DNA from 4 places in the Blautia sp. NSJ-140 genome. Region 2 is predicted to be linked to each of the others. Evidence: riboswitches for the same ligand, from Rfam matches in the RefSeq annotation. Region 2 holds a riboswitch; each other region holds the start of a gene.
What was found. Region 2 has a riboswitch for cobalamin ahead of nikB (nickel ABC transporter permease). Riboswitches for the same ligand answer to the same signal wherever they lie in the genome.
Positions count from the first base shown of each region.

Region 1: it holds a riboswitch for cobalamin, as region 2 does, so the genes downstream of both, MUB50_RS13185 (ABC transporter permease) here and nikB (nickel ABC transporter permease) in region 2, are expected to answer to the same signal.
Region 3: it holds a riboswitch for cobalamin, as region 2 does, so the genes downstream of both, MUB50_RS00275 (sirohydrochlorin cobaltochelatase) here and nikB (nickel ABC transporter permease) in region 2, are expected to answer to the same signal.
Region 4: it holds a riboswitch for cobalamin, as region 2 does, so the genes downstream of both, MUB50_RS00210 (cysteine-rich small domain-containing protein) here and nikB (nickel ABC transporter permease) in region 2, are expected to answer to the same signal.

Region 1 covers NZ_JALIFS010000011.1:125,143-132,831, forward strand. The annotation lists gene MUB50_RS13165 (hypothetical protein) at 1-747, shown strand, start outside; partial or broken gene MUB50_RS13170 (ABC transporter ATP-binding protein) at 830-1,234, shown strand; gene MUB50_RS13175 (ABC-2 transporter permease) at 1,231-1,905, shown strand; gene MUB50_RS13180 (MATE family efflux transporter) at 2,060-3,418, shown strand; cobalamin riboswitch at 3,569-3,742, shown strand; gene MUB50_RS13185 (ABC transporter permease) at 3,879-4,808, shown strand; gene nikC (nickel transporter permease) at 4,824-5,687, shown strand; gene MUB50_RS13195 (ABC transporter ATP-binding protein) at 5,668-6,459, shown strand; gene MUB50_RS13200 (oligopeptide/dipeptide ABC transporter ATP-binding protein) at 6,469-7,407, shown strand; gene MUB50_RS13205 (nickel ABC transporter substrate-binding protein) at 7,437-7,689, shown strand, end outside.
Region 2 covers NZ_JALIFS010000005.1:149,152-156,840, reverse strand. The annotation lists gene MUB50_RS07940 (sugar ABC transporter substrate-binding protein) at 1-935, opposite strand, end outside; gene MUB50_RS07935 (ABC transporter ATP-binding protein) at 954-1,919, opposite strand; gene MUB50_RS07930 (ABC transporter ATP-binding protein) at 1,912-2,697, opposite strand; gene MUB50_RS07925 (ABC transporter substrate-binding protein) at 2,712-4,280, opposite strand; gene nikC (nickel transporter permease) at 4,341-5,168, opposite strand; gene nikB (nickel ABC transporter permease) at 5,169-6,107, opposite strand; cobalamin riboswitch at 6,289-6,477, opposite strand; gene MUB50_RS07910 (M14 family metallopeptidase) at 6,762-7,689, opposite strand, start outside.
Region 3 covers NZ_JALIFS010000001.1:57,779-65,467, forward strand. The annotation lists gene MUB50_RS00255 (ABC transporter ATP-binding protein) at 1-141, opposite strand, end outside; gene MUB50_RS00260 (FecCD family ABC transporter permease) at 145-1,164, opposite strand; gene MUB50_RS00265 (ABC transporter substrate-binding protein) at 1,262-2,407, opposite strand; gene MUB50_RS00270 (hypothetical protein) at 2,404-3,405, opposite strand; gene MUB50_RS00275 (sirohydrochlorin cobaltochelatase) at 3,527-4,816, opposite strand; cobalamin riboswitch at 4,978-5,152, opposite strand; gene MUB50_RS00280 (NAD(P)/FAD-dependent oxidoreductase) at 5,555-6,934, opposite strand; gene MUB50_RS00285 (DNA internalization-related competence protein ComEC/Rec2) at 7,057-7,689, opposite strand, start outside.
Region 4 covers NZ_JALIFS010000001.1:41,724-49,412, forward strand. The annotation lists gene MUB50_RS00195 (glycyl-radical enzyme activating protein) at 1-391, opposite strand, end outside; gene MUB50_RS00200 (glycyl radical protein) at 403-2,928, opposite strand; gene MUB50_RS00205 (phosphatase) at 3,283-3,999, shown strand; gene MUB50_RS00210 (cysteine-rich small domain-containing protein) at 4,108-4,395, opposite strand; cobalamin riboswitch at 4,663-4,832, opposite strand; gene MUB50_RS00215 (C40 family peptidase) at 5,064-6,506, opposite strand; gene MUB50_RS00220 (N-acetylmuramoyl-L-alanine amidase family protein) at 6,789-7,689, opposite strand, start outside.

The DNA.
Region 1 (7,689 bases), on a different contig from region 2:
CATATGATAAAAAACAAAATTTCTCATGTAAGTATTGAATTGTTAGAAACAGAATTTAAGGAAGTAATGAAAAAATTTGATGATTTGATATATTTTCTGGATAATTGTATCTTTGAATATTCGCTAGGAACATTTACCAAGAGCTTGTCGAGAGCAGATATATGGGATATTTCGAAGCGGCTTCCTGTATATGAAGAATGGAGAACAGAGAAATTCAAAGAAGTCAAAGATGAGATTAAGCAAGAATATCATCTCGGAAGTAAAGAATTTTCAGATGCTGTAAATCTAATTAAGGAAAATAGAGAGTTTTCGGTAAATATTGGATGCGAGAAAGTATTCGGGTCAATTACAGAAAATGAATTAAAAGAATACGCTTCATTGGTTAGATACTATTCTGAGAAAAGTAAATCTGACAACAAGGGTAAAGAGATAGGGTTCGATTTACGCAAAATACAAAAGAATGGGGAGATTTTGAAAAAATATTTATCCAGCATTTCTATGAATACATTAAATACACTATTATGTTTTAGTGAGATGAGTAATAGTTTCTTAGCGGTTGAACATTTGGAAGAGGTTCATGATGACATAGTCTCTAAGGCGTTTGACGGAACATATCTCATAAGAAAACTAAAACAAAGAAATATATGTTTAAGAATCTTATATGGAATGAAAAAGTGTGGACAGGTGACTTATGCAAAACAGTTGAGTGCTGCACTGGAACAAGAAGGAGTAGAGCTAACGCTTTGAGAACAATAGTGAACACGATACACTCGTGTCTCTGACGTTAAAGCCAGTGTTTTAGAGGGCTGGGAGAGGGATGCCTAATTTTATCGACGAGCCGACAGCAGGGCTTGATGTCGGAGCGAGGGAAAGGATGCTGGATATTTTAAGAGAGTATATGGAAGAAGAGCCGGAGAGAAGTATCCTGATCAGCTCACATATTTCTTCGGACTTAGAACATCTGTGTGATGACATTTATGTGATTCATCAAGGAAAGATTGTACTTCATGAAGAGATGGATACGATTCTTGAAAAATATGCAGTGTTGAAGGTCAGTGAGGAGCAATATCAGGAAGTAGATAAAAGATATCTTTTAAAAGAGAAAAAAGAGATTTTTGGAATTGCCTGTCTGACGAATGAGAAGCAGTATTATATAGAAAATTATCCGGAAATCGTAGTGGAGAGCGGATCACTCGATCAGGTGATCCTGATGTTGACAGGAGGTGGGAGATGATGAAAGGAATCAGAGGGCTTTTGGAAAAGGATTTTCGATTGTTTTTTCGGCAAGGTGGTAATCTTTTTTTGGTGTTAGCGTTTGTAGCATTGTTTTTTATACTTACAGGAAAAAAGGCAGCTGCTTTCATTGCAATGTATATCCCATCTGTTCTGGCGATATATTCAGGTAATACGATCAGTTATGATGAAAATGGCCATGGTTACACATATTTATTTTCTTTACCCGTAAATAAAAAAATATATGTCAGAGAAAAATATATTTTTTCCTTTATCATGACAGCATGTGGATGGTGCATTGGAATGATCTGTGCAGGAATTATGGTACTCATAAATCCTGAAGAGGTGTTTGATCCGGAAATGCTGGCAATGGAGTTGATCACATTTTTTGTGTTTCAGGCAATTGCGGGAATTATGATCGCGATCAGGATAAGGTTCGAAGGAGAGAAAGGGCGAATTGTGCTGCCAATCGCAATTTTAATTATTTTTGCGATTTGTTATACAATTAGATCTTTTGTGAAGGCTAACCTGGGATTAAAAGAAAGTATTCTGCATATGATAGGGGGAATAGGGGATTTTGAAATCGCGATTGCCCTTATTGTGCTAAGTCTGCTTATATGGTTTGCTTCGTATAAGTATAGTATGAGAGCTATGAAGAAGAAAGAGTTTTAGGATAGGCGTGGCAAAAATGCTCCATAAAAAATAATGATTATAAAGATGTAATAGCTACCAAAAATATTATAAAACTTTGTGAAAAAATAGGATTGTGTTTCGTAAGAGTCCCTTGTAAAATAGCGGATAAGGATGAAAAGAAAAGGAGATTCTTATGGGAACCAATGAAAAAGATATGACTGCCGGATCCCCCGGAAAACTGATCATAACTTTTGCCATACCAATGATGCTTGGAAATATTTTTCAGCAGTTTTATACAATGGCAGACACCATGATCGTCGGACAAGTGGTAGGAGTTGAAGCACTGGCGGCAGTAGGTGCTGGAGATTGGCTGGTATGGCTGGTGTTGGGGATCATGACAGGTATCACACAGGGTTTTTCTATTCTTGTATCTCAGTATTATGGAGCAAGGGAAAAGGAAAATCTGAAATGCGCAGTGGCGAAAAGCTATATCATGACAGCATTATTGTCTGTGGTCGTACTCGCAGTAAGTGAAGGTACAGTTTATCATGTTCTTTTATTCTTACAGACACCGGATAATGTCATTGATCTGACAATGCTATATTTGCGGCTGATTTTTGCAGGAATCCCGATCATAGCTGCTTATAATATATTTGCAGCGATTCTTCGGGCACTTGGAAACAGCAGATCTCCATTGATCGCAATGACAGTGGCAGCAGTGATCAATGTGGGACTGGATCTGTTATTTGTGGCGGTTTTTGGTTGGGGTATAGCCGGAGCAGCAGTGGCGACCGTTATCGCACAGGGATTTTCAGCCTTATACTGTTTGATCGTATTACGTAAAATCCCGGATATCCGCCTGGAAAAGAAGGATTTTTACAGGCAGCCCTCTATGAGCCTGCGACTTTTGGAACTGGGAGTTCCTCTTGCAATACAGAATGTGATCATCTCCGTGGGAGGACTTGTGGTACAGTATGTGATCAATGGATTTGGTTTTCTGTTTGTGGCGGGATTTACGGCAGCGAACAAGCTGTATGGAGTTTTGGAGATGGCTGCCGTTTCATATGGATACGCCATTACAACCTATGTGGGCCAGAATCTTGGTGCCAAAAAATACCAGAGGATTCGAAAAGGTGTGCGCAGCGGCACTTATATGGCAGTGCTCACTTCGGCTTTCATTTCCGGCATGATGGTGTTGTTTGGACGTAATGTACTGTCTCTGTTTGTATCCGGTGAACCGGATCAGACCCGACAGGTATTGGATATAGCATATAAGTATTTGTTTATCATGGCTGTCTTTTTGTGGGTGCTGTATCTGCTGTATGTGTATCGTTCCGCTATCCAGGGCCTGGGTAATACTTTGATTCCGCTTGCCAGCGGCATTGCAGAATTTATAATGCGTGTCAGTGTTGCGCTGCTGTTGCCAAAAATGATCGGCGAAGATGGAATATACTATGCAGAGATCTGTGCATGGAGCAGCGCAGCTGTTTTATTATTCGTAAGTTATATGATCATTATACGGAAATATAAAGAAGTCACCGTTCATACATAATGTCATTTACTTGAGGAACCTATAATAATAGACAGGCAGAAAATATCCGGGTTTTAATATGAAATGTTCAGATATTTCATATTTGACAGAAAAACTATTTATATAAAAAGAAAAGTATGATATTATAATACTTATTCGTTGCAACTATGAAAATTGAATAGTCAGAAGGGTGTACAAAGTACTTAATAAGGAATCTGGTGAAATGCCAGAACAGCCACCGCTACTGTGACAGGGACGAAAACCAAAATATCACTGGAGAGATCCGGGAAGATGGTGAGTAGGAAGAACTGGAGTCAGGAGACTTGCCTTTTTGACAGAAGAATTCTGATTCGGATGGGATACAGAAGGAATAAGCTCTGCCTGAGGTGGAGGTTTGTTTTTTGTGCTGATATGATGCTGGATCATATCAGCTTTTTTTATTTTAACCGAATAAACAGATGAAAAATGAGGAGAAATGAAAATGGGAAAAGTAATTGCAAAGCGTTTTATATTTATGATTCCGGTAGTTCTGGCGGTTACATTTATTATTTTTATGCTGAGTTTTATATCGGCAGGTGATGCGGCCAGAGTTCTGGCGGAGAAAAAATACGAGCATCCGTCACCGGAGCAGATAGAAGAAGTACGGCATGAGGAAGGACTGGATCAGCCGGTGCTGGTACAATACGGGAAATGGCTGGATCAGGCACTTCACGGCGATTTTGGAAAATCATATTCTACCAGAAAACCGGCTTTTGAGGAATTAAAAAGATATTTTCCACAGACATTTAAACTGGCAGTTACTTCGTTTTTATTGTTGATGATCGTATCAGTCCCTCTTGGAATTTTGTCGGCAATTTATGAAAACAGAGTTCTGGATAAAGTCATTCGCATTTTGTCGTCCCTCAGTGTATCTATGCCGTCTTTCTGGATCGGTCTGATGCTGCTATATATATTTGGAGTAAAGCTAAAAGTGATTTCCGTGATCGGAGGAGATGCCGGAGGTATCCCGATTCTCGCGGCATTTGCCATGGATATCAGTTTCTTTGGAATTATGACGAGATTGATCCGTACTAATATGATACAGGTGCTGAAGCAGGATTACATACGTGCCAGCAGAGCCAAGGGATTGTCATCTGTAAATGTAATTTTGCGTCATGGTCTGAAAAATATTCTGATTCCTGTGCTGACACGTCTGGTATCAATTGTGATCGGTTTTTTCTGTGGCTCAGCTGTGATAGAAAGTATTTTTTCAATTCAGGGAATCGGAAATCTGGCATTGAAATCCGTGATCTCAAAAGACACTCCGGTGCTGCAATGTTTTATCTTTATTCTGGCTATTGGCATTGTAGTATTAAATTTTCTTGTGGATATCGCCTATTCTGCGATTGACCGGCGAATCCAGTTAAAGTAAAGGAGAGATCATAGAATGGGAAGCAGAAGAAAGCAGAAAACAGAAAAAAGCATGATCCAGAATCTGTACTGGAAACAGGTATTCCGGTCACCAAAAACAAAAATAGGATTGATGGTGGTCATAATTTTTGTATTGGCAGCTATTTTTGCACCTGTACTGGCGCCGCATGATCCACTGCTTGTGGATGTTTCGATAAAATTAAAGAATCCGTCGGCGGCATATCCTTTAGGTACTGATCAGCTGGGACGATGTATTTTATCAAGACTTCTCTGGGGCAGCCGGTATTCACTGAGCTATAGCTTTACGGTGCTTCTGATCACCGTATGTGTCGGGGTGCCGATCGGACTGTTTGCCGGATACGTAGGTGGAAAAATCGATTCCATAATTATGAGGATCATTGATGTATTTATGGCTATGCCGGTCTTTATTGTGGCACTTGCCATTGCAGGAACCGTAGGAGCCAGCGGCGCTCATCTGATCCTGTCCTTATCGGTCGTATCCTGGGCAGAATATGCAAGGCTTGCCCGTGCATTGACACTTCAGGAAAAAAATAAAAATTATATGACCGCACTAAAAGCCGGAGGCTGCGGCCACGCAAGGATCATATTCAGGCATGTATTGAGAAATATCCTGCCATCTGTGATCGCACTGGCAACAATGGAAATCGGTTCGATCATTCTGTCAATTGCCGGTTTTTCCTTTATCGGCCTTGGTGTGCAGGCGCCGACACCGGAATGGGGGATCATGCTTAGTGACAGTAAAAGTTATATCCAGACTTATCCAAGACTGATGTTTTATCCGGGTATACTGATCATGATCATTGTTCTGGCATTTAATTATCTGGGGGAGGGAATACAAAATGGAACAGCCCAAAAATGATGTTCTAAAGGTAAAAAGATTACATGTGGAGTTTCAGACCTCTCACGGAATGGTTCATGCAGTAAAAGATGTCAGCCTGGAAGTAAAGCGCGGAAGGATCCATGCTCTGGTGGGAGAAAGCGGAAGCGGCAAGTCAGTTACCTCTCTGACGATCATGAATCTGCTTGCAGGAAATGGAAAGGTGATATCCGGAGATGTGACACTGAACGAAAAGAGTCTTCTGAAGTTATCAGGAAAAGAAAAACGACAGTTATACGGAGACAGGATCGGAATGATCTTTCAGGATCCGACCGCTGCTCTTGATCCGCTTTTTACAGTTGAACAACTGCTTCTGGAAGGACTGAGGAAACATCGCAGAATGAGCAAAAAACAGGCAAGGGAAGCTGCGTTGGAAAGTCTGCGGATGATGAATCTGCGTGATCCGGAAGAACTGATGAAGAAAAAACCTTACGAATTGTCTGGAGGTATGTGCCAACGTGTTATGATCGCCATTGCCATGTCCATGAAACCGGATTATCTGATTGCAGATGAGCCGACGACAGCATTGGATGTAACCGTACAGAAGCAGATCCTGGAAGAAATCTATCAGCTATCCAGGAAAGAAAATCTGGGTGTGTTATTTATTACGCATGATCTGGGTGTGGTGGCAGAGATCGCAGATGATGTTTCGATCATGAAAGACGGCGAAATAGTGGAAAACGGAACAGTTGAAGAGATCTTTTATCATCCGCAGCATTCATATACAAAAAAACTGTTGGATGCAGTTTTATAGGGGAAAAGTATGAGTACGTTACTAAAGACAGAACATTTAAAAAAATATTATGGCAAGAAAAAAATTGTGAAGGCAGTGGATGATGTAAGTCTGGAAATCCATGCAGGATCATCCATGGCCCTGATCGGTGAAAGTGGAAGTGGTAAAACTACATTCGGAAAGCTGATCGCCGGCCTGGAGAAACCTACAGATGGAAAATTCTGGTTTCAGGGACAGGAAATGCAGGATTTGTCTGAAAAGCAGTTTCGTCCATATCGCAAGAATCTTCAGATGGTCTTTCAAAGCAGCAGCGGGGTATTTGATCCCGGTTATACCATTGGAGAAAATATTCTGGAAATTTTGAAATTACATGAAAAACTGCAAGAGGGAGAGTATGAAGAACGGGTAAAAGAAGCTTTGATCCAGACGGGGCTTGATCCGGATATTCGCAACCGTTATGTTGGACAGATTTCAGGAGGTCAGTGTCAGAGAGCTAATATTGCGAGAGCATTGGTATTAAGACCGGAACTTGTGATCTGTGATGAACCGGTATCCAGTCTGGATTATTCCATACGAAAGCAGATCCTGCATCTGTTAAATGAACTGCAGGAAAAATATGAGATGACCTATTTACTGATCACTCACGATCTGTCCAATGTTCCATATCTCTGCAAAGAGGTGGCTATCATGTATCAGGGACGCGTGGTCGAGTTTATCGATCATACGGACAGCTTAAAGGAGACTGCTGTACATCCTTATACAAAAGATCTGTTTGATTCTATTCCGGTAAAAGAACCGAAAATGCGAAGAATCGGATCGCAGGAAAAGAAAATATTTTCAGATACCATTCCGGAACAAGGCTGCCCATATCAGAACCGGTGCATAAGATGTACAAACATATGCAGAGAGCATATACCGGAATTGACAGAAATTGAAACAGGACATTTTGCGGCATGTCATATGCTGTAAAATATAAAACAAACAAAGGAGAAGAAGAAATGAAGAAAAGACGTGTAGCAAAACTGATAGCATTGAGCATGGTGGCGGCAACTTTACTGACAGGTGTCAATGTACAGGCAAAAGAGGAAAAAGTAGTTACGGCAATGACATCCATTGATCTGACTCCTGAACTTTGTGATCCTACAAAAAGTGGTGCGGACTTTCGTCTTTATGAAATGATCTATGATCCACTGGTGCGTTATGGAGAAAATGGAGAAATTAAACCGGCATTGGCAGAATCCTGGGATATCA
Region 2 (7,689 bases):
CCGGCAATGTAATCAATCTTAGGATTTCCAAAAGAATCCTCATCATTGATCTCATCATGGTTTTCCATGGAGAAGCAGTCAACTGCTCCAACCTTGATGTTAGACCCCTGCTCCTCTTCTTTTGATGTAATGAGTTTCATGATCTCATCAACATTGAAAGTACAGAAAACCGCATCATAATCTCCATCTACAAAAGCATGTTTCAGGTTATTGATTCCTTTTGGGTCTGTCATATATCCAGGACAGATGGTAATGGTGATATCATCTTTACCGGCATCTACAACCGTTGTTTCCTCCGATGCAGCAAGTTTTTCCACATCTTCGGAATAGGTCAGACCTTCTTTTTCAGCCAGTCCTTCCAGAACACCGATGGTTCTCTGGAGATGCATATAGTTCCCCTTAGAAGCACCGCCTGACGGTATGAGGTAATTATTTGTATCTGTATCTGCAAAATACTCAGCCATATTATAACCGGCCTCATAATCAGCCTTTGCATCCGGGCCCACACTTCCGAGGAAATACTGGCTTGTTTTTATCTGCTCATAATCTTTATCGCTGATGCTTCCGGAACCAAGAACATAGTACATCTCTTCTTCATCGCAGGCTTCTACAATCTTCTGAATATCCTGACCATAGAAGGAGATGATTCCGCTTACGCCCTGCAGTTTCATTGCACGAATGAAATCAATCTCATCCTCTGCGGAATTGATGCTTCCTGAAAAATAGAACTTCACTGGGAATCCCTGCTGGATATAATCCCTGTAATAGCTCATAAACATGTTCATTTCCGGGCTATCCTGATTATATACTACAACACCGATCGTATACTGAAGATCTCCGTCTTCCACAGCAGCAGAAACTTTTTTTCCGCTGACAGCAAAAACAGCAAGCATCAACAGCAGAATGCCTAATATTTTTAAGTTTTTAAATGTCATACTGTTTTTTGCCTTTCTTTATTTCTCAGTTACATAATGGCAGGCAACTTCATGTCCTGCTTCCATTTCCTTAAGTACAGGCCTTGTTGTTTTACATTTTTCCATGCAATGCTCACAGCGGTTCTGGAACGGGCATCCGTGAGGAACGTCCAGAGGACTTGGTGCCTCACTCTCAATACTCTCGATCTTTTTGTGCTGATCCATATGAATGGAAAACTGTGCTCCCAGAAGTGCCTGTGTATACGGATGGAGAGAGTTTTTCGCAACATCCTCCCCAGGAATTACCTCTACAATATTTCCAAGATACATAACTGCGATCTGATGAGCAAAAGAACGAATCAGCGCCAGGTCATGACAGATAAACAGCATACTGATATTCTTTTCTTTCTGAAGGCGCACAAGAAGCTGGATCACGGATTCCTGTACAGAAACATCCAGTGCAGATGTAGCCTCATCACATACCAGAATCTCCGGTTCCAGAGAAAGTGCACGTGCAATACTGATACGCTGTCTCTGACCACCACTCATGTTATGGGGATAACGGTCTACAAAATCTCCAGGAAGCTCTACCATCTCCAGAAGTTCTCTGGCCTTGGCTTCTTTTTCACTTTTTTTCAGTTTCCCATAATTGATCAGTGGCTCTGTAAGAATGTCCACGATCTTCATTTTCGGATCAAAAGAAGCAAGCGGATCCTGGAATACCATCTGCATGTTCTGACGGTTCAGCCAGGTTTCCTTTTTGGAAAGATCTGCAAGATTTTTTCCATGGTAAAGGATCTCACCGCTGGTCGGCTTGTCAAGAGAAATGACCATACGGACAAATGTTGATTTACCGCAGCCACTCTCTCCTACGATTCCCAGAGTTTTTCCTTTATATACATTTAAGTTTACATCGTTGCAGGCTGTTAAGGTTCTGCCGCCGGAAGCCGGGAACTGCTTTACGATATGCTTCGCACTAAGTACGATATCAGATTCATTAAACATAACGCTGTCCCTCCATTTCCGGCACTGCAGCCAGCAGTTTCTTAGTATAGTCACTGGTCGGGTGATTCATAACTTCATCACGGGTTCCCTGATCCACAACTTTTCCATGCTGCATAACTACCAGCTGGTCAGCCATATAGGCTGCAACACCGATGTTATGGGTAACGATGATGATACCCGTTCCGAAATCATCACGGAGTTCCATCATCTGGCGTACGATCTGAGCCTGTGTAGTAACGTCCAGAGCACTGGTCGGCTCATCTGCCAGAAGAAGTTCCGGGTTAAATGTCATAGCCATGGCGATACCAACTCGCTGGCGCATACCACCGGAAAGCTGGTGCGGATAGCTTTTCATAATGTTTTCTGCATCAGGAAGACGCATTTTCTGAAGCATGGAGCATCCTTTTTTCCATGCTTCCGCTTTGGATACATCGGTATGTGTGCAAATATATTCCACATACTGACTGCCGATCTTACGAATCGGGTTTAAGGTTCCACCGCAGTCCTGGAAGATCATGGAAATACGGGTACCTCTTAATTTTCTCCATTCATCCTTTGTATTGGAAAGCAGAGATTTTCCGTTGAACTGGATATCACCGGCACTTACCCGGCCGCCCCCGGCAAGTGCGCCGAGAACAGCACGGATAACAGTTGTTTTTCCACTTCCACTCTCTCCTACTACACTGATGATCTCACCTTTCTTCATGGAAAGATTGAAATGCTCAATGATAGGTGCCTGCTTTCCGTACTGAACGGAAAGATCCTTGATTTCAAGCATAAATAAACGCTCCTTTACTCGGCAAGAGTGATATCCTTTGTCAGCCAGTAGTAGTCCATCGGATACATCTTAACGCCAGTTACCTTCTTATTGGAGAAGAGGTAAGTTGTCTCATATCCGAAGAATACAGTTGCTGCATCGTCCATGATATCCTGCTGGATGTCAACGATGAGATCTTTTCTCTTATCCTCATCAAATGTCTGAGCAAGCTCATCAAGAAGCTTATCTACATCCGGATTGTTATATCCTGCAGTGTTGTTTGCAGAAGAGCTGTACCAGTTCTCTCTTAAGTAGTTCTCCGGGTCACCGGTGTTGGCAACCAGTACGTTCCAGATAAGAAGGTCATACTGTCCGGAATCTCTCATGTCAAGAAGTGTCTCATAACTTACTGTATTCAGGTTTACGTTGATACCGATCTCTTTCAGGCTGGCCTGTGCTGCCTGTGCGTATACACCAAGCTCTGCACGGCTTGTGTAGATAACAAAATCAAGAACAAGCGGATCTCCGTCCGGAGTCTCTACATATCCGTCGCCATCAACATCTTTGTATCCAGCATCCTCGAGGATCTTTTTAGCGCTGTCCGGATCGTAAGAGTTTTCATCGTTGAGATCATCAAATCCAAAGTCAAGTGTTGGCGGAACCGGTGCTTTACCAGCTGTTGCACCACCCTCAAGAAGAGTGTTGCAGTATGTCTCTTTGTCAAGTCCACGGAGAAGTGCCTGACGAAGTGCCTTGTCGCTGAGTGCATGATCCTCATTCTGGTTCATGAATGCATAAGTAGAACGAAGAGACTGAAGCTCCTGGATGTCGTAATTGTCATTTCCCTCAAACTCAACCAGGTTCTCTGTTTTCAGGTTGTAAGCGATATCGATCTCGCCTGTCTGAAGAGCCATGGAACGTGTTGTCTGGTCATCGACACATTTCAGAGTAACTCTGTCAAGCGGAACTTCGCCATCCCAGTAGTTCTCATTCTTTACTACAACGCAGGAGTCTGTCGGGCTGAAAGACTCTACTGCATAAGGTCCTGTACAGATCGGTCCTTCCATTGCAAATGTGGAATCATCAACATTTGTATCAACGATCAGAAACAGCGGGTCTGCAAGGCATCCGGCCATGTTTGCGTTTGCTCTGTTCAGGTGGAAGATCAGGTTCTGTCCGTCAACTTCAATACTATCAAGGTCAAAGAACTCCGGAACACGGTCGCTCTTCTCAGCTGTACGCTCGATGGAAGCTTTTACCATCTCCGGTGTCATATCATCGCCGTTGGAGAATTTTACACCCTCACGGATCTTGAATGTCCATGTTTTTCCATCTTCACTGTTGTCCCACTCTTCTGCAAGACATGGAACGATATCACCGTTCTCATCGAATTTTGTAAGGCACTCACCGATCGCATAACGGGATACAACCCAGCTGAAATACTGCTCTGTCGGCTCAAGTGTATCTGCAAAGCTTGTTACTCCAATCGTGATTTCCTTATCACTGCTCTTATCGCCCTTTGCCTGAGCCACTGTTGTCATAGAAAAAGTCATCATACATGCAAGTGTAGCAGCCAGCACTTTTTTAACTACGTTATTTCTCATTTCATCCTCCTAAAGATAAATATACTGATTATTGGTGTTGGTTTGTTACAGAAACGTTTTTTAATCCTGGCGCGGATCCAGTACATCACGGATGCTGTCTCCAAGCATATTGAAAACAACAACACAGATCACGATCGCAATACCAGGGTAGATCATAAGCCATGGCGCTTTTGCCATGTAGGTTCTTCCTTCATTCAGCATCAGTCCCCACTCCGGTGTCGGCGCAGTTGCACCAAATCCCAGGAAAGAAAGAGAAGCCAGCTCCAGCATCATGGTTCCGATATCTGCTGCCGCAGTTACCACCATCTGGGTTACCATGTTCGGAAGAACGTGTACAAGAAGAATTTTCCAGGTCTTTGTTCCGTTTACCACTGCAGCTTCTATATAAAGACTCTTCTTGACTTTCAAAACCATACTTCTTGCAAGGCGGGCATACTTCGTCCAGCTTACAGCCGCGATGGAGATAACGGCATTTACCAGGTTTGGTCCCAGCATACCGGCAATGGCGATGGCCAGTACAAGGCCGGGGAAAGAGATCATCATATCTGCGATACGCATGATCACCGCGTCCACAACGCCACCGAAATATCCGGCAATAACTCCTAAAAATGTACCGATCACAAAAATCACCGCAACCAGACATAATGTCATGATCAGGGAAGTTCTTGTTCCGAAAATAACACGGGAAAGAAGATCTCGTCCAAGTTTATCCGTTCCGAACGGATGAGCGGAACTCGGCTCCTGCAGTGATTCAGTCATAACTGCATTCAGCGGATCATATGGCGCAAGCTGCGGTGCGAAGATCGCAACGCCAATTACCACCAGGCCCAGAATGAAGAAAAGAGTGAACTGTTTATTTTCTTTAAATACTCGTAATACCTTTTTCAATTATCTATCCTCCTTAAGTCTTGGATCGAGATAAGTGTAGGACAGATCCACAAGCAGGTTGATGCACATGTACAGGATCGCGATCCAGAGTACATAGCCCTGTACAAGAGGATAGTCACGACAGGAAATTGCCTTTACTGCCATATTTCCCATACCAGGCCAGTTGTAAATGATCTCTACAACTGCGGTACCTCCAAGGAGGCTTCCAAGGGAAAGACCCAGCAGTGTTACCAGCGGAAGCATTACATTAGGAAGAACGTGTTTCCAAAGGATCACGCTTTCTTTGATTCCACGCATTCTTGCACCGGTCACATAATCCTGGTGAAGCTCCTCCAGCACCGCACTTCTTACCTGGCGGGTATATTTCGCAGACATGGCAAGTGCAAGAGTCAGTGCCGGAAGGATCATAGACTTGAAATCCGTACTTCCTCCTGCTACATTGATCCAGCGAAGCTGAACACCAAAGATACTGAGAAGGATCAGGCCCAGCCAGAAGCTTGGAACAGATACTCCCACAAAGGTAATTCCTCTCACAAAATAATCCGGGAATTTGTTCTGATATACAGCGGCCAGGATTCCAAGCGGTATGGAAATAATGACCATCATCAAAAGTGCCAGCAAAGACATCCTCAGCGTTGGCCAGAAACAGGATACCAGTTTATCCGTTACCGGCATTTTGAAAGAATAGGACTGTCCCATATCTCCTGTAACAACACCCTTCAGCCAGGAACCATACTGCACGAGAAAGGGCTGATCAAGGCCAAGCTCATGTCTTGTTTGTTCCAGAAGCTCCGGTGTCGGAAGATTACCACATTCTGTCAGCATGATCTCCGCAGGATCACCAGGTGACAGGTAGGTCAGTCCAAATGTGAAAAAGCTGATTCCAAATAATACAATGATGATCTGGAGAAATCTTTTTCCTATTTGTTTCTTTGTCACGTTTTACTCCTTTCCTCATTTGATGCGATTTTAACATTGCCGTTTTAATTGAGTTAGATAAAAAAACTACTGGATTCTTATTATGCAGAACATGCATGGAATTTTAGAAATTTGCACGAAAAAAGCCCGCGATGAAATACGGGCACATAAAAAAATATGCTTCCTATCTTCCGTAAGAATCATTTTAAAACAATTGCAAGCAGGTCTCCTGACTTAGGATCCTTACCCTCAGACACCTTCCCGGTCTATTTCTCACGCACTCGACCAGTGGTATTTTGTCTGAGGATTCCCCCTTACAGTGACGGGATCGTACCGGATTTACACCGGTTTCCCTATTAATCCTCTCGGAACTTACAACGGCTGATGTGAAAATCAGCAAATGCTGTTAAATTACTTGAATATTATACGATAAAACTATAGTTTATGTCTATGGAAAAATGTTATATTTTTTGAAAACTCATAAATTTTGTTAAAGATGCTTGAACTGTATATATCCCCCATTGGGGATTTGACAATTAAATTTATCTGATCTGCTAAAAAAACACGGATTTTACCTCGCTGTTTTTACAAATAGAATAGCAAATGGTAAAACCCGGTTTTCTTACTGTTTCAATATGTTTTCAGACAGAAGCGTTCTGAAAAGATTGTTTACTATCAGGTCAGAGTATCTGTGATCGCCGCATATGCGATCATCGGTCCGTCTTCAATGATATTCAGGCTGGCTGTCTGATAAAGTACGACTCCGTTTTCAGTTGCAATAGACGTGTAAAGTAAATTTCCATAGTAATCTCTCAGTTCACCCAGTTCTTCCCCCTTAAAGAAGTACTCTCCAGGCTTCTTGGATGGATACCAGCATCCGGTATACGGCGCATATTCATAGACTACATTTTCAAGAAGCATCTGACGGTAATGCTTCAGACCATGACACGTCTTTCCCTGGAGATGAAAAACAAGGTGACGGACGTCTCTTTTATCCTGTTCTACTTCCTCCCAGGTCCAGTAGCTGTGTCCGCCTCTTTCGATAAGAATACTTGGAATTCCAAGAGAAGAAGCATAATTATAGGCGCCACCTGTGGCGGTTGTGGAACGGACTACATATTTTACGCCGATATGCCGTGCCATATGTAATGACTTCTCTGCTGTTTTTTCATCTACAACCCCTACATAATAAACATAGGGATGAAGTTGTTCGAAACCATCTCCGCTATGCAGGTCGATATAATAATCTGCTATAGAAAAAAGTTTCGTTACTATAGTATAGGCAATGCGATCTGCAGCCGTTCCCTCAGGATCTCCGGGGAAAACGCGGTTCAGGTTCTTGCCATCCTCATAGACCAGACTCATGGTGCGATGCTCAAAGCCGCTGACATTGACCAGGGGAACGATGATCACATTTCCCTTCAGTTCTTCCGGCTGAAATTCTTTTGCAAGTTCCATTGCTGCCTGGATTCCCACATACTCCGCACTGTGTATTCCTGCCGTGATCAGGACCGTCGGTCCGTCTTCCACTCCGCATATCACAGTTGCCGGCATTGCCATGCCATTTCCTGAGATCTTAATTTTTCCCTGTGCCTTCTCTCCT
Region 3 (7,689 bases), on a different contig from region 2:
AATAGTAGATTTTCCGGCACCGTTGGGACCGATCAGTGTCAGGATCTCTCCTTTATTCAGCTGAATATTGATCTCTTTGATCAGTGGTTTTCCATCATAGCCTACGGTCAGCTGATCTGTATAAAAAAAATATGATTTCATCGTTTATATCCTCTGCTGTCTGCGAATCATGATATAGATAACTACCGGTGCCCCGAAAACTGCCGTCACAGAACTGATGCTCAGCTCCGTCGGTGCAAATACAGTTCTTGCGATCAGATCACAGAACAGGCAGAACACTGCACCGCCCAGAAAACAGGCCGGGATCACAAGCAGCGGTCTGGCAGTCTTCAGGAGACTTTTTGCAATGTGAGGCACAGCGATCCCCACGAAAGAGATTGGCCCTGCAAAAGCAGTCACACAGGCAGAAAGAATACTGGAAAGCAGGATCAGAAGTATCCTGAAAACCTTGATATTAACTCCCATATTCTGCGCGTAAGTCTCCCCCAGCTGATAGGCGCTGATCGGTTTTGACATAAAAAATACGATCACCATGGTAAGAAGTACCACAACAGCCATAGTCTGCACATTCCCCCAGGTCATACCGGAAAAGCTTCCCAGTGACCAGTTGTGAAGATTGACTATGTTGGAATCATCTGCAAAGGTCACCACAAAGTCTGTGATGGCCGAACAGATATAGCCAATCATAACACCACTGATGACCAGCATGGACATGTTGTGGACTTTTTTTGCCACAAGGAGCACAAAGCCCATGGAGATCATTGAGCCCGCAAAAGCAGCCAGGATCATGGCACCGGAACCGATGGACACCGATCTGCTTAAAAAGAAGATCATCAGAAGCGCCACGATCAGCTTGGCACCGGAAGAGATTCCCAGTACAAAGGGTCCCGCGATAGGGTTGTTAAAAAAGGTCTGCAGCAAAAATCCGGAAACAGAAAGTGCTCCGCCAAGGATGATCACTGCCAGTATCCTGGGAAGACGGATCTCCCAGACGATATTATAAGAAATTTCATCTCCCTGATGCCGGAATATGATGTTCAGGATCTCCTTCACAGAGAGGTGGATACTTCCGGAATTTACATTCCATATAAATAAAAAGATCAAAAGTACCGCAAGGATCACAAACGAGACCCCGTATCGGACTGCGCGTTTTCTGTCATTCATTTTTTCTGGTACACTCCTCTTCTGTTTTGTTATCATATCCTTTCGTTTCCTGCTCACAGGTGGAAACCGGCAAAGGAGTTAAAGCGAACACTGGAATTTATTTCAGTTTATGCATATAGGTCAGCTCATCCAGAAAATCATCATCTGTAGTCAGCATGGTGTGGATATCCTCGATCATGGTTCCAAGTCCGGTGGTTTCCTGGAAAAGATTTTTGCCTGTGCACCAGACATTTCCGTTCTTCACTGCCTTGAAATCTGCAAGAAGCTTACTTTTGGAAAGAAGCTCATCAATGGTCTTAAGTTCCCCGTCGATCGTACTGTTGTAGATGATATAGTCTGCATCCTTCGCCTTGGCATAAAATTCTTCCATCTGCATATTCATGGTAGAAAGAGCATTGTCATTTACTCCCGTATCCTCCGGAACATAATTTCCTCCTGCGAGGGAAATCATTTCCGAAACATAGTCGCCGCTTTTTCTTATATTTACCGCACCTACGGAGTTGATATAAAAGAACGCCACGGTCTTGTCTGTTTTATCTGCGGTGAGAACCTTATCCAACTTGTCCGTCTGCTCTTTGAATACCTTTTCTGCCACATCTTCTTTTCCCAGAAGAACTGCGTAAAGTTTCATCCACTCGGTTCTTCCAAGAGGATGACTCTCATAGCTGGAACGCTCTACCATTACAGGGATCCCGAACTGCTCCAGCTTCTCCTGTACCTCCGGATTGTGATGGATCATGGTGGATTCAATGGCAAGATCACAGCCCTCGTTCAGGATCAGCTCGTAATCCGGAGCACTGTACTTGCCGGCATAGATCATCTTTTTCTGTTCCATGGCGTCCTTTGCTTCCTGGATATACCATCCGTCTTCCTTGGTTCCGGAAAGCTTGATGCTGTCAATCCCGTCGATAGCGCGGAAAAGATCCATGGCCGAGGTTGCTACCAGATAGATATTGTTTATGGGCTGCTGCAGAACCGCAATGTCAGGATCCAGCCCCTCCGGTGCTTTCCTGCCCTCGGGAACTACAAGAAACTGTCCTTCCTGATCAATGGTGAGCAGCGCATAGCCATCGTTGTAGTAATCCACATTAAATTCCTTTGCGTAGGAAAGATCCATACTGTGGTCAAAGGTAAGGCCTGGAATATCCGCAGGCTTATGTTCTGTCTCTGCTGCCTGCACTGCAAAAGCACACCCCAGGATCAGGGTCAGCGTCAGAAATATGTATGAAATTATTTTTTTCATTTTTCTTCCTTTTTCATACTTGAAGAATCAAAATTCAGAGTATACTCAATCTCGTGAGGCGTACTCATGGCTACAGTATCTGCAGTCACTTCCATTTCTGCATCAAAGACAGTGACCGGGATCTCAAATGTGGAGTTTCCGTCTTTGTTCACCGGCTCATATTTTTCGCCGTCCACGATCATATAATCATAATTCGGACTGCTCCAGATGATGGTTGCCGTAGCTTCTTTGTCCTTGATCTCTACTTTGGCCGGAGATTCTACAGATGCTCTTCCTGATCCGCCTGTAAGGGTTACATCAGTCTCATAGGTTCCATCCTCCAGCTTCAGATCTTCCGGCTTTTTCCCTTCGGATTTCTTGTCGTCAGAGGTTTCTCCATCTTTGGACTCATCTGACTTTTCTGCTGTCTTTTTGTCAGAGGCAGCTCCTTCTTTTTCTGTATCGTCCGCTGTTTTTTCAGCAGTATCCTCTGTTTTTACAGGATCCTTTACGCTGACTTTATGGTCGTACCATTTGCCTTTTTCTCCCAGGATCGCCACGTTAAATTCCTCACCAATGGCCGATACCGGGATATCAAATCCGTAAACCTCTTCTGTATAACCATCGCTGTACTTAACTGTATCTGTGGTCGGATCGATAATCTCTGCTCCGTCCTTCTGGGCATCCTCGGCAGTTCCCGCAAACAGGTTAACGATCTTCTTGGAAACCAGACTTACGTGGATGGTCATTTTACCATCTTTGACCGTGAGTTCTCCTTTTTTGTCATTGGCCTCATTTACATGAAACATGCTGCTGTCTGTATCAAACTCTGCTGTATAAACGCCATCTTCCAGTGTATCTGCTTTGTCTGCATCCGTATCCTTTTCTCCGGAAGTTTCTGCTTCCTCACCGGACTCGGTTTTTGTTTCGTCTGTTTTTGCCATCGCAGGCACAGAACCCAGCACCAGGACTGATGCACTTGCCATTGCAAGAATTAAGTTTACATAGCGTTTTTTCATGATAATCTTCTCCCTTCCATAGATACAGCAATCTGCCCGGAAAACAGTCTTCCTGATCTTTCCGGGCAGTTACATTGATTTCTTATAGGTATCTGAACTCACTCAGATATTTTTGTATTTATTATTCTGCGGACTCCTCAGCAGAATCAGCCTCTGTATCTGCTGCATCAGAATCTGCGGATTCATCAGTGCTTCCCAGAGAATCGATTGCTGCCTTTGTATGCTCTACATAAAGCTTCTCAACGGCTTCGATCCTTCCAAGACCCTCGATCTGGCAGTCAACCTTATCGAAGTTTCCGGATGCTACAAACTGGCTCTTCCAGGAATCCTCATCATCACCGGCCATATCGTTGTTTGCATGGTCTCCGGCAACAACCATCAGCGGACGAAGAACAACGTTCTTGTATCCTGCTTCTTTTACTTTCTCGATAACCTTGTCGCAGGCTGTGTCTTCCGGCTCACCCTCTACAGTACCGATGAATGCGTTCTTGAATCCAAGGTCTTCCATCTGTGTCTGCATCTGATCGTATGTAATATTAGCTGTATGGGATGTTCCATGTCCCATAAATACGAATGCTGTACCAGCCTCAGCTGCTGCATCCATACTGTCAAATCCTGCCTCTTTGCAAGCCTCATCTGTGATCGCCTGAGCAACTGCTTTCTTGTCATCGTTGATCACTGTTGCATCATCTCCAACCTCGCCGAGCATTGGCTCTGCGATAGCTACAGACTCGAATTTATCTTTATATTCATTGATCGCTTCTGTCATCTCATCGTACTCAGCACCGTGCATCAGGTGAGTAGGCTGTACAACCAGGTTCTTAACACCATTCTCTACTGCACGGTCAAGAGCCTGCTGCATATTATCGATCACTTCATCATCTCTTGCCTCTACATGGTTGATGATGATCTGTGCTGTAAATGCTCTTCTTACAGACCAGTCCGGATAAGCTTCTGCAAGAGCATCCTCGATTCCCTTGACATCCTCTGCACGGCTGTCATTGAAGGAAGTACCGAAGCTTACAACAAGAAGCTCATTCTCACCGATCTCATCCTGGTTACGCGGATCGTCCTTGGAAGCATCTCCTGTGTCACGTCCAAAGTAATCCGGATCTGCATTCTCACCCTCTACCAGCTCTTTCTGAGCGTCTGTCAGAGCATCCCATGCTTCTTTGGCTGCCTTGCAGTCCTCATCTGTTGTGTCGTTTCTTTCCTGTACATAGATCTTGTCGATCAGAGCTGCTACATTATCTGCTGCTTCCTGATCTGCATCGGAAGCCTCTGTGGTATCAGCTGCCTCAGCGTTCTCTTCTGTAGCAGAATCCTCTGCTGCCATTGCTGTTGTAGCTGCACCCATAGAGCATGTCATGGAAACTGCGAGCATCAGAGCTAACATTGTTTTTCTTTTCATTTCTTATTGTCCTCTTTTCATGTATTTCCAGAATACTGATATGTACAAAAAACGGCAGCTCTCTGCGGCTGCCTGCTCACACATGATTCTCTGCGCAATACAAATACATAAAAAGAAGTTCTGTATTGTTATGGAGAATACAGATTCGTAAACCGCGAACCCTTGAATCTCGCAATAAGGCAGTTCTCCTGACTTGGTTCCACGCTGCTTTCCCTTCCCGGTCTCCCAGTGGTTATAAAAGCAGCTCCCCTTTCACAGTGACGGTATCGTTCCGGATTCTCACCGGATTCTCTTTTGCACATCCGACTGGATGCAACCTTATCGTTATAACATTTGCACATATTTTCTTTTATCTGGTTATCTAATTTTTACCACAAACTCACAAATTTGTCAAGATTGATGTCGGACGATTCACGGTTTTCTGTGACCTTCAGTTACTGTTCACTCCGTTCTCAGTAACACGCTTCGCGATGCACAGAATTTATGCTGATCGCATAAATTCGCGCGGTATGTCTCGGTTTTTCTGTGACCTTCGCTCACAAAAAACACCTCGCGGGACATTACCAGTGAACAGTAACGACCTTCACTCACAAAAACAGCCCCTTTCTGTCATCACCCTGATATCAGAAAAGGACTGTTTTGCTCATAATCGATAAACTGCTTCGCAGTTTATCTGGTTAAACGGATATTCGCAATCCGCTTCGCTACTTGCTCATAACAGATAAACTGCTCTGCAGTTTATCTGTTAAAATACTTCTGCTCCAGGTATCTGGCTACGTAGATTCCGCTGGCAGATGCATGGGAAAGAGAGTGTGTCACACCGCTGCAGTCTCCGATAACAAAGAGACCCTTGTGGCAAGTTTCCAGATTTTCGTCGATCTCAACCTCCATGTTGTAGAATTTAACCTCCACGCCATAAAGCAAAGTATCGTCATCCGCGGTTCCCGGTGCGATCTTGTCCAGGGCATAGATCATCTCGATGATGCCATCCAGGATACGTTTCGGCATAACAAGGCTTAAATCTCCCGGTGTCGCAGAAAGTGTAGGTGTTACGAAGCTTTCCTCAATACGGGCTTTTGTGCTTCGTCTTCCGCGGATCAGATCTCCGAACCGCTGTACCATAACACCACCGCCAAGCATATTGGAAAGTCTTGCAATGCTCTCACCGTATCCGTTGCTGTCATGGAACGGCTCTGAGAAATGCTTGGATACCAGAAGGGCAAAGTTTGTATTGTTGGTATGCTTTGCCGGATCTTCGTAGCTGTGACCGTTTACTGTGATGATACCGTTGGTATTTTCATTCACGACAACACCTCGCGGGTTCATGCAGAAGGTACGGACCATATCCTCAAACTTCTCAGTTCTGTAAACGATCTTGCTCTCATAAAGCTCATCTGTCAGACGGCTGAAAACCTCTGCCGGAAGCTCCACACGGACTCCGATGTCCACACGGTTGGAAAGAGTCGGGATCTTAAGCTCTGTACATACAGTTTCCATCCATTTACTTCCGCTTCGTCCTGCGGAGATGATACAGTAAGTTCCCTCGTAACGCTCATCGCCTACAACAACTGCGTAACCATCTTCTGTTTTCTCCACTTTATCAACAGATGCGTCAAAATAGAAATCCACATGGTCTTTCATTTTTTCATAGAGGTTCTGCAGCACCACATAGTTGATATCTGTTCCCAGATGACGGACTGATGCATCCAGAAGATGCAGGCCATTCTGAAGGCAGAGCTTACGAATCTCACTGTTTGTGGTGGAATAAAGCCTGGTTCCTTCACCGCCATGCATCAGGTTCAGTTTATCTACATATTCCATCAGCTCTGTGGCTGTATCCTTGCCGATATGCTGGTACAGAGTTCCGCCAAACTGATTGGTGATATTATATTTTCCATCGGAAAAAGCACCTGCACCGCCAAATCCCTTCATGATCGCGCAGGTTTTGCAGTGGATACAGGATTTTACTTTCTTTCCGTCGATGGGACATTTTCTTTTTTCCAGAGGATGACCTGCTTCAAAAACTGCGATCTTTTTCTCCGGATCATTATTCATCAGTTCATAGGCTGCAAAGATCCCACCGGGACCTGCCCCTACGATCAGTACATCATACTTCATAAATAAAAACTCCTTATTTTGTATTGCACATTTTCAGTGCTTTGTTTTTGCACAAACCCTGTCTATTCTACAACAAACGTGTTCAAAAGTCACCGTTTTTTTTCGGTTTTGGAAAAAAATCCTCAATCCTTCCGGAACCTTCCGATCTTAAGCTTTTTTCCATCTGTTTCCACAGTGATAGCACCGTTTTTCATGGTGTATTCCACCTGACTTCCGGCCTCTTTAAGCCGCTCTACGGTTTCCGGTGACGGATGTCCGTAGGTGTTGGCGGAAGAACAGGAAATGATCGCCACTTCCGGCTTTATTTTCTCAAGAAATGCTTCTGTGGTAGAATAACGGGAACCGTGATGTCCCACCTTCAGACAGTCAACATCCTCAAGCACCCCGGCTGCCAGAAGCTTTTTCTCCGTATCTGCACCGATATCTCCGGTAAAAAGCATCCGGAATTCTCCAAAAGACAACTTCATCACCATTGCTTCCTCATTCACATCTTTTCCCGCAGCATTTTTTTCCGGCCACAGAACAGAAAAAGATACCCTTCCGCAAAGCAGCTCATCTCCCTTTTCTGCTGTCACTACCTTAACTCCGGCAGTTTTTGCTGTCTCTGCAAGCTCCCTCCACGCATCTGGTCTTTCAACCCAGGCAGGCAGGATCAGATATCCGGCCCGGATGGTTGTGAGACCTTTTCCCATATATTCCAGAAGTTCCTTCACACCGTTGATGTGATCCTGATCTGTATGAGAAATAAAAATCCC
Region 4 (7,689 bases), on a different contig from region 2:
CGATCTTTTCCCATGGGGCACAGGCCATACTTTCTACCGCTGTGTTGATCCCTCTCTCCTTTGCCGCGCGGAGAAGATCTCTGGAAAAGTCCGCCTGACACATACATTCCCCTCCGGAAAGGGTGATCCCGCCTCCGGAACGGTAATAATAGGCACGGTCCTTTTCCACCTCTTCGATCATTTCACGAACTGTCACGTCGCGGCCGATCACTTTATCTTCTCCCAGAACCTTCATGTTCTGGATCCGGTATTCCTGTGATTCCGGATTACAGCACCAGCGGCAGCGGAGAACGCAGCCCTTCAGGAACACGATGGTACGGATACCCGGTCCATCGTGTACTGAATATTTCTGAATATCAAAGATCCTGCCCTTTGTATCCAAATAGTCCATACGTTACTCCTTTAGAAGCCCTGCTCTGTTCTTCTGATGATATCATCCTGCAGAGATCTGGAAAGTGTAGTGAACAATGCGCTGTAGCCTGCAACACGTACAACCAGATGTTTGTACTTCTCAGGATGTTTCTGTGCATCCAGAAGTGTTTCTCTGTCAACAACATTAAACTGCATATGCATGCCCTTCTGATCAAAGTATCCTCGGATCAATGCCACGAATTTCTCCAGTCCTTCTCTTCCTGCAAGTGCTGACGGATGGAATTTCTGATTAAACAGTGTTCCGTTGGATACGATAAAATGATCCAGACGTGATACAGAAGTTGCCGCAGCTGTCGGTCCCTTCACATCCTTGCCGGCTGACGGGGAAACACCATCTGCTACCGGAGTATGTGCGTAACGGCCATCCGGTGTTGCACCGGTCTGTCCGCCAAGCGGAACATTTGCAGATACAGGATAAAGTCCCGCCTGATAATGTCCGCCTCTTGGGTTCATATATTTCTGAAGCGGTCTTGTGTAAGTATAAGCCACATCTCTTGCAAAGTAGTCCACATCCGGGATATCATTTCCAAATTTCGGAACCTCATCAATCATCTTGTGGATCTCTTCGAATCTTGCCTTCTTCTCCGGAGATGGCTCTGTTCCGAGAGCTGCTGTCATAACAGCTGTTGCGGTCTGCTCATTTACACTGATGCCATTCTCCTGGAGCTTCTGCATAACGATGGTGGTGATATCTGCTGCAGCCTGTGCATCGATACCCTTGCCGTAGTTCCATGCCAGAGCCTCCTTCAACTCCTCCATGGTCATCTTCTTTTCTTCATATACAAGCTTGCGGATCGCATACAGAGAATCTGCCATGTTTGCAATACCAAATCCCTGAGGACCTGTAAAGTTATAAACAGCTCCGCCTTCCTGAACGGATTTGCCTCGTTTCAGACAGTCATCCACCATACAGGAAAGGAATGGAAGCGGACATCTCTCCGCATGTGCCACATCAATGGCATTATCAGCATTTACAAGCAGGGAAATGAAATATTCCATCTGTTTCTTATATGCATCATAGAACTCATCGAAGCTCTTCATCTCTGTGACATCGCCGGTCTGGACACTGATCTGTACCCCTTTGTCCATACCATTGGAGAAAACCATCTCCAGCGGACGACACATGTTAAAGAATGCAGCGTCATGCCAGCCCTCTGTCTTACCTGCCTTCTGCGGTTCTACACAACCGATGATGTTATATTCTCTGGCATCTGCAAGAGAAAGGCCACGGTTCTGCAGTGCAGGAATGATAACCTCATCATTGTAATAAGCCGGGAGTCCGATTCCTGTTCTTGTAAGCTCTGCAGCCTTGATCAGGAATTCATGCGGAGATCCGTTCCATACTCTTACAGAAAGAGACGGTGCCGGAAGATGCACATGCATAGACGCCTGGATGCACATAAAGGAGAGATCATTGGTCACATCCTCGCCATCCTTGTTCTGACCACCTGCGATCAAGTTCTGGAAAAGGCTGTAGCCTGCAAAACCCTCTGCAGATGCAGCATCACGACATTTATTCAGGTCGTTTAATTTTACCCATATACAGTCCATCAGTTCCTGGGCAAATTCTCTGGTAAGATTGCCTGCTTCCATATCACTCTTGTAATACGGATACATATACTGGTCAAAACGTCCCGGAGAAATAGAATGTCCGCTGCTTTCCATCTGGATCAGCTGCTGTACAAACCAGAAGGACTGGCACGCCTCATAGAAGTTACGGGCGCCCTTTGCCGGTACGTGTGTACAATTGGATGCGATCTGAAGGAGTTCCTGTTTTCTGGTCGGATCCTGACACTGATATGCCATCTGTTCTGCGAGCTCGGCATAGCGATGTGCATAGTCAATAACTGCCTGACAGCTCATGATAACTGCTTCCAGGAAACGGGATTTCTTTGCGTAATCACCATCTCCTACATTACACTCATCCAGTTCCTTCTGAGCTTTGGCAATGATTCCTTCATAACCGATTGCCAGAACTTCTTCATATTTAACGGTTACGTGTCCTACACCATTGTAGAAATAGTTTCCGGGTGTAAAAATATTGTGGTCAATGGCAAGAATCGCTTCCGGTGCCATGTAGGAGGTTGCAAGCTCACTGGTAGTCTTACCTTTCCAGTATTTATGTACCTCACGGAGCTCCGCCTTGGTTTCCTCCGCAATATAAAATGGATCGGCTGTTCTGGTAGCCACTGTATCCAGCTCATCCTCCAGCCACTGGAAAGAATACTCCGGAAACGTCTGACATCCTCTCGGCGCCAAAGTGCTGCTTCCGACGATCAGCTCCTCATCACGGATGATGATTGGAATGTTGTGCAGGATGTGGGCAAATGCCTTGGCCCTGCGGGTGATGATCGGCTCGTCTTCTGTTGCTTTGTAAGACTCTGTGATCAGTTTTGCTCTGGCAGATTCGATCACCGGCATCTTTGCATAAAGATTATCTACAAGATGTGTGATCCTGTCTGTTTTCGGAACATCTGCTATATGAAATTTCTCCATGATTCTCCTTTCTCATAACCGGTTGTTTCTGGTGATCTGTCTGCCTCTGCGCTTCCAGAACCGCTCCTGTCCGGCTATGTGCTCATGTAGTTTTATTATACCTTACCCCTACTTCGATGTCAACGAAATCCAACATGTGTTTCTAGCTGTTTTTGTGGTTTTTATTGGTTGCACCCTGTTGATTTTATTTGTTTTTTGTATTTTTATGTTTTTCTCTATTGACTTTGCTTTTCTGCTCTGCCATACTTGGATTTATATAGAAATTCCTTTGTTTTTCAAAAAAAATTTATGTAAAGCGGACATTCGCATTCCACTCTGTTACATGTTCTCAAACAGTAAAAGAGGTGTATTTTTATGTATCTTTCTGATATGCATACCCACTCCATCGCCAGTGGTCACGGCACGGAATGTACCATCACCAACATGGCACGTGCAGCTGCTGAGAAAGGTCTCCGGCTTCTCGGGATCACTGATCACGGTCCCGGCACTCTTGCAGCCGGAACTTCCTCCTATTTCCGCAGCCTTACCTATTCTCCTAAAAAACATTTCGGTGTGGAATTACTCTACGGAATTGAACTGAATATCCTTGACCGCAGCGGAACGGTAGATTTAGACCAGGAATTATTATGTAAACTTGATTACGCCATTGCCAGCATGCATGCCTGGAATTACCGCTGCGGTACCAGAGCCGAAAACACAGAAGCTTTTATCAATGTAATGAAAAACCCCTGTGTGAAGATCCTCGGACATAGTGATAACACTCATTACCCGGTTAATTATGATGCGCTTGCAAGGGCTGCCAGGGAAACCGGCACGATCTTTGAGATCAACGAAGCTTCTCTTGCACCTTATGGCTATCGTGGCGACACAAGAGAAAACTGTTTCGAGATCCTTCGATGCTGCCGCAAATATGATCTGCCGCTGCTTCTTTCCAGTGACAGCCATGGCCCGGAGCATATCGGAGATTTTACCTATGCTGCTGAGTTTGTTCATCAGGCCATGTTTCCAGAACAGCTGATCCTCAACAACCAGCTTCCCAGACTCAAGGTTTTTCTCCAAACCAGAGAATGATCTTCTGTATTTTTTCCGACAGATAACAGCTATTGTCCACCCCAAAACAAAACAGGCCAGTTCAAACACAGGAATATACATTTTCCTGTATCTGAACTGACCTGTTTTTTATTTTTCCCGCTGCTTCCGTACAATTTCCGCAAGCTCGCTATATTTACCTGTAACATATCCGAAGTTCTCTCTTCTGTGAGGAAGCTTGCATTCGGTGCAGTCTTTGATGCCGCTTTCCGTAAAGCGAAAATTACCACCACATTTATCTCCCAGTGCATATAAAGGACAATAGCAGAACAGACAGTTGAAGTTCTCCGGATCTGCTCCTTTATGGCATGGAAAGTACTCACAATTTTTGTGGCTGAAGTAAGAGTATTCTTTGCCTTCCCAGTATGGCTTCTCCATGGCTCTTTTCTCCTCTCCTGACATAACCACGCATAAATTTTCCTATAAAAAAAGAGGTAGCGATGCCACCCCGGGGTAGAAATATAATCCGTTCATGAGTGCGCGGAGGGAACGAATGTATCCGGAGTAGTATCGCCTGCCATTTAATCATGTATAATTCATATGAACAGGCGCATTCCATAAAAAAATGCCTACTCTCGTAAAAAAGTAGACAACGTCCCAGGGGTGCGGAGTCCCTGAAATGGTTGTTACACTTTACACGGAAGTTTAACCTCGCCATAACAAGCAGGTTTCCTGGCTCCGGGATCATGGCTCCTCTCTCCTTCTCATACATACGTACAATGGACTATGAGATTTGCTCCTCCGTTACAGTGACCGGATCGCTCAGGTTTCACACCTGATTCCCTTTTCTGCGGACCTCTGATAATCAATACATAACTGTCAGCCATCCTCAGCACTTGCTATGTTCAATATGGAATTATACTGACATCATAATAACATCCTGTTAATTATATGTCAATACTATTTTCAATATTTATATATTTATGAGCATATTTTGTTGCTGTTTACTCCGTTCCATGGGTTTTCAGTGTTTTTTACGACATAAAAAACAGCCCGACAAACTGCTGTCGGGCTGCTGTGTTTTTATTTTCTGTTGTACGTTCTTATTATACAAGACGTCTTACAGATACAATTGTTCTGTATGTAGCATCATTGCTGATCTTGATCCCGTCCTGAGAGTTCGATGCATGAACGATCTGGCCATTACCCATGTAAATAGCCACGTGTCCGCCATAGCAGATCAAATCTCCCGGCTGTGCATCTGCGTAGGATACTTCTGTACCTGCATTCTGCTGCTCATAGGATGTTCTCGGAAGGCTGACTCCGAAGTTCGCATAGACACTCTGTACAAATCCGGAGCAGTCTGCACCATTGGTAAGGCTTGTTCCGCCCCATACGTAAGGATTTCCTACAAACTGTGTGGCATAATTCACAACAGAAGATCCTGAACCGCTGCTGTAAGAAGAACTGTCACTGTCTGAGGATGTGTCCTCTGCACTTTCTTCGGATGCATCTGTGCTGTTATCGTAATCTGCGTCTGCATTATCCTCTGTATTCTCAGTATCCCCGGACGCATCATCATTTTCACCATTGTCTGCATCTTCATCCACATGCTCGGTGTCATCCTCTGCAGTATCCTCATCTGTATTCTCGATCACGTTGCCGTCCTCATCGTACTGTACATCTTCGCTCTCGTCCGCCTCATCCTGCTGTGCTTCCTGCTCTGCCTGGCGTCTTGCTTCCTCTTCTGCCTCAGCCTGTGCTCTCGCTGCTGCTTCAGCCTCGGCCTGACGTCTTGCCTCTTCCTCTGCTGCAATACGCTCAGCCTCTAATCTCTGAAGCTCTGCAGTCTGCTCTGCAAGAAGGTTTGCATAATCTGTAGCCTGCTGCTGTGCGTAGGCGATCTCATTATCATAATCTGCGGATGTGGCACGCTTCTCATCCAGCTGTGCCTGCAGGTTCTGGGACTCTGCTTCATATTCCTGCTTCATCCCCTCCAGCTCTGCCTTCTCCTGTGTGTACTGTGCTTCCAGGTTTGCCACCTGCTGGATCGTATTGGAATATTTTTCAAGGCTCTTACGGTCCTGCTCATAAGTCTTCTGTGTGTACTCTGCTCTTGTAAGAAGGTCAGACAGGTTCTCTGCATTCAGCATCATCTGGAACCATGCATCGTCTCCACCCTTCTCATAGAGATACTGGATACGTTTCTTCATTGCCTCATACTGTTTCTGCTTGGCATTTTTGGCCTTCTCAAGGTTGGTCTGTGTAGATGCAATGTCGGCTTCCTTATTGGAGATATCTCCTTCCAGTGTCTGGATCGAAACCATCACGTTTACAAGATTGGCATCAAGAGTTGAAATCTCGCCTTCAATCTGTGACTTCTGTGAGGAAAGCTCATCCAATCTGGAATAAGTCGCATTCAGCTGTTCATTGGTCGCATCCATCTCCTGCTGAAGTGCTGCCTCATCTTCTCTTGTTGCGCTTACGCTGACTACCTGTGCTCCGCTGATGATGAGCGCCAGTGTCAGACATAATATCCTTTTCTTCATGACTGTTCACCCTCGCAATCTGATTCTAATTTAATACAGCGGATCTGACCATCCGCTTCGTTGGTTTTTTTGTAATACTTTTGAAATATCTTGTTTCAATCTTTTTATATATTAACACAGTGTTATTTGGATTGCAAGGATTTTCTATTAATTAGTTTAAAACTTTGTAACATTTATTAATGATTTTGACATCAAAAAGGAGAACCTGTGATATCTCAGGTTCTCCTCGCATGTTTCTTATAGTCATTTATTACATATAAATTTCTTTCCGCGTATTTCCGATCAGAAAAGATCTGCAAGGATCTGGTTGGCTGTTTTCTTCAGATATCCGTTGGGATCGGAAAGTGTGCTTCTGTTCCATCTGAAGTATGCACCGTTTCGGATATAATTACCGCTGGATTCATGATAATCATATTTGCTGACTCCAGGATACCTGGACATGTAAGTTTCTGCCAGCTTGATCGCCTGGCTTCCGTAAGTTCCGCTTGGTGTCGGTGTTCCGGAAATCTGTACGCCGGCATTAGGTGTACAGTGGAGAATCACAACACTCTTATCAGAACACTGTCCGAGAACGATCCAGGTATGTCCGCTGTTGTATCCGATATCTCCCGGATAAAGCTTCCAGTTTGAGCTTGCCAGCTGAGACTGGGAAACGATGGTTCCCATTCCCTTACCGGAATATAAAGATCCAATATCTCCGGAAACAGTAGTATACTGGGGTCCGCCGGATCTGCTCTGCATGATCTGATATACAGACCATCCTACAAAGCCGGAGCAGTCAAGGCCCTTCTGTTCTGTAGCTTCACTGAGATCCATATAATATCTGTAATTATAGGAGCTGGAATTGCTGTCATACCACTGTTTCCATTTTGGACTGATGCCCTTTCTGGTCGCATCTGACCAGTTGTGGCCGCCGCCCCATACGTAAAGAGTCTTTCCTACCGGAAGTAATGCATTGGCGAGGAAATTCTTGATGGTCCTGGAGCTTGTAACTGTAGCAGTACCCGGGTTGGTATCCAGGACACCATTGCTGCCAAATGTATACTTCTTGCCATCGATCGTCTTCGTTCCCGTAGCCATGACACCGGTTGACGGATCAAAATAATATTTATATCCTTTTTTGGAATTTGTGACCCATCCGGTAGCCATCACGCCGCTCTTGCTGTAAAAATAATAGGTATTG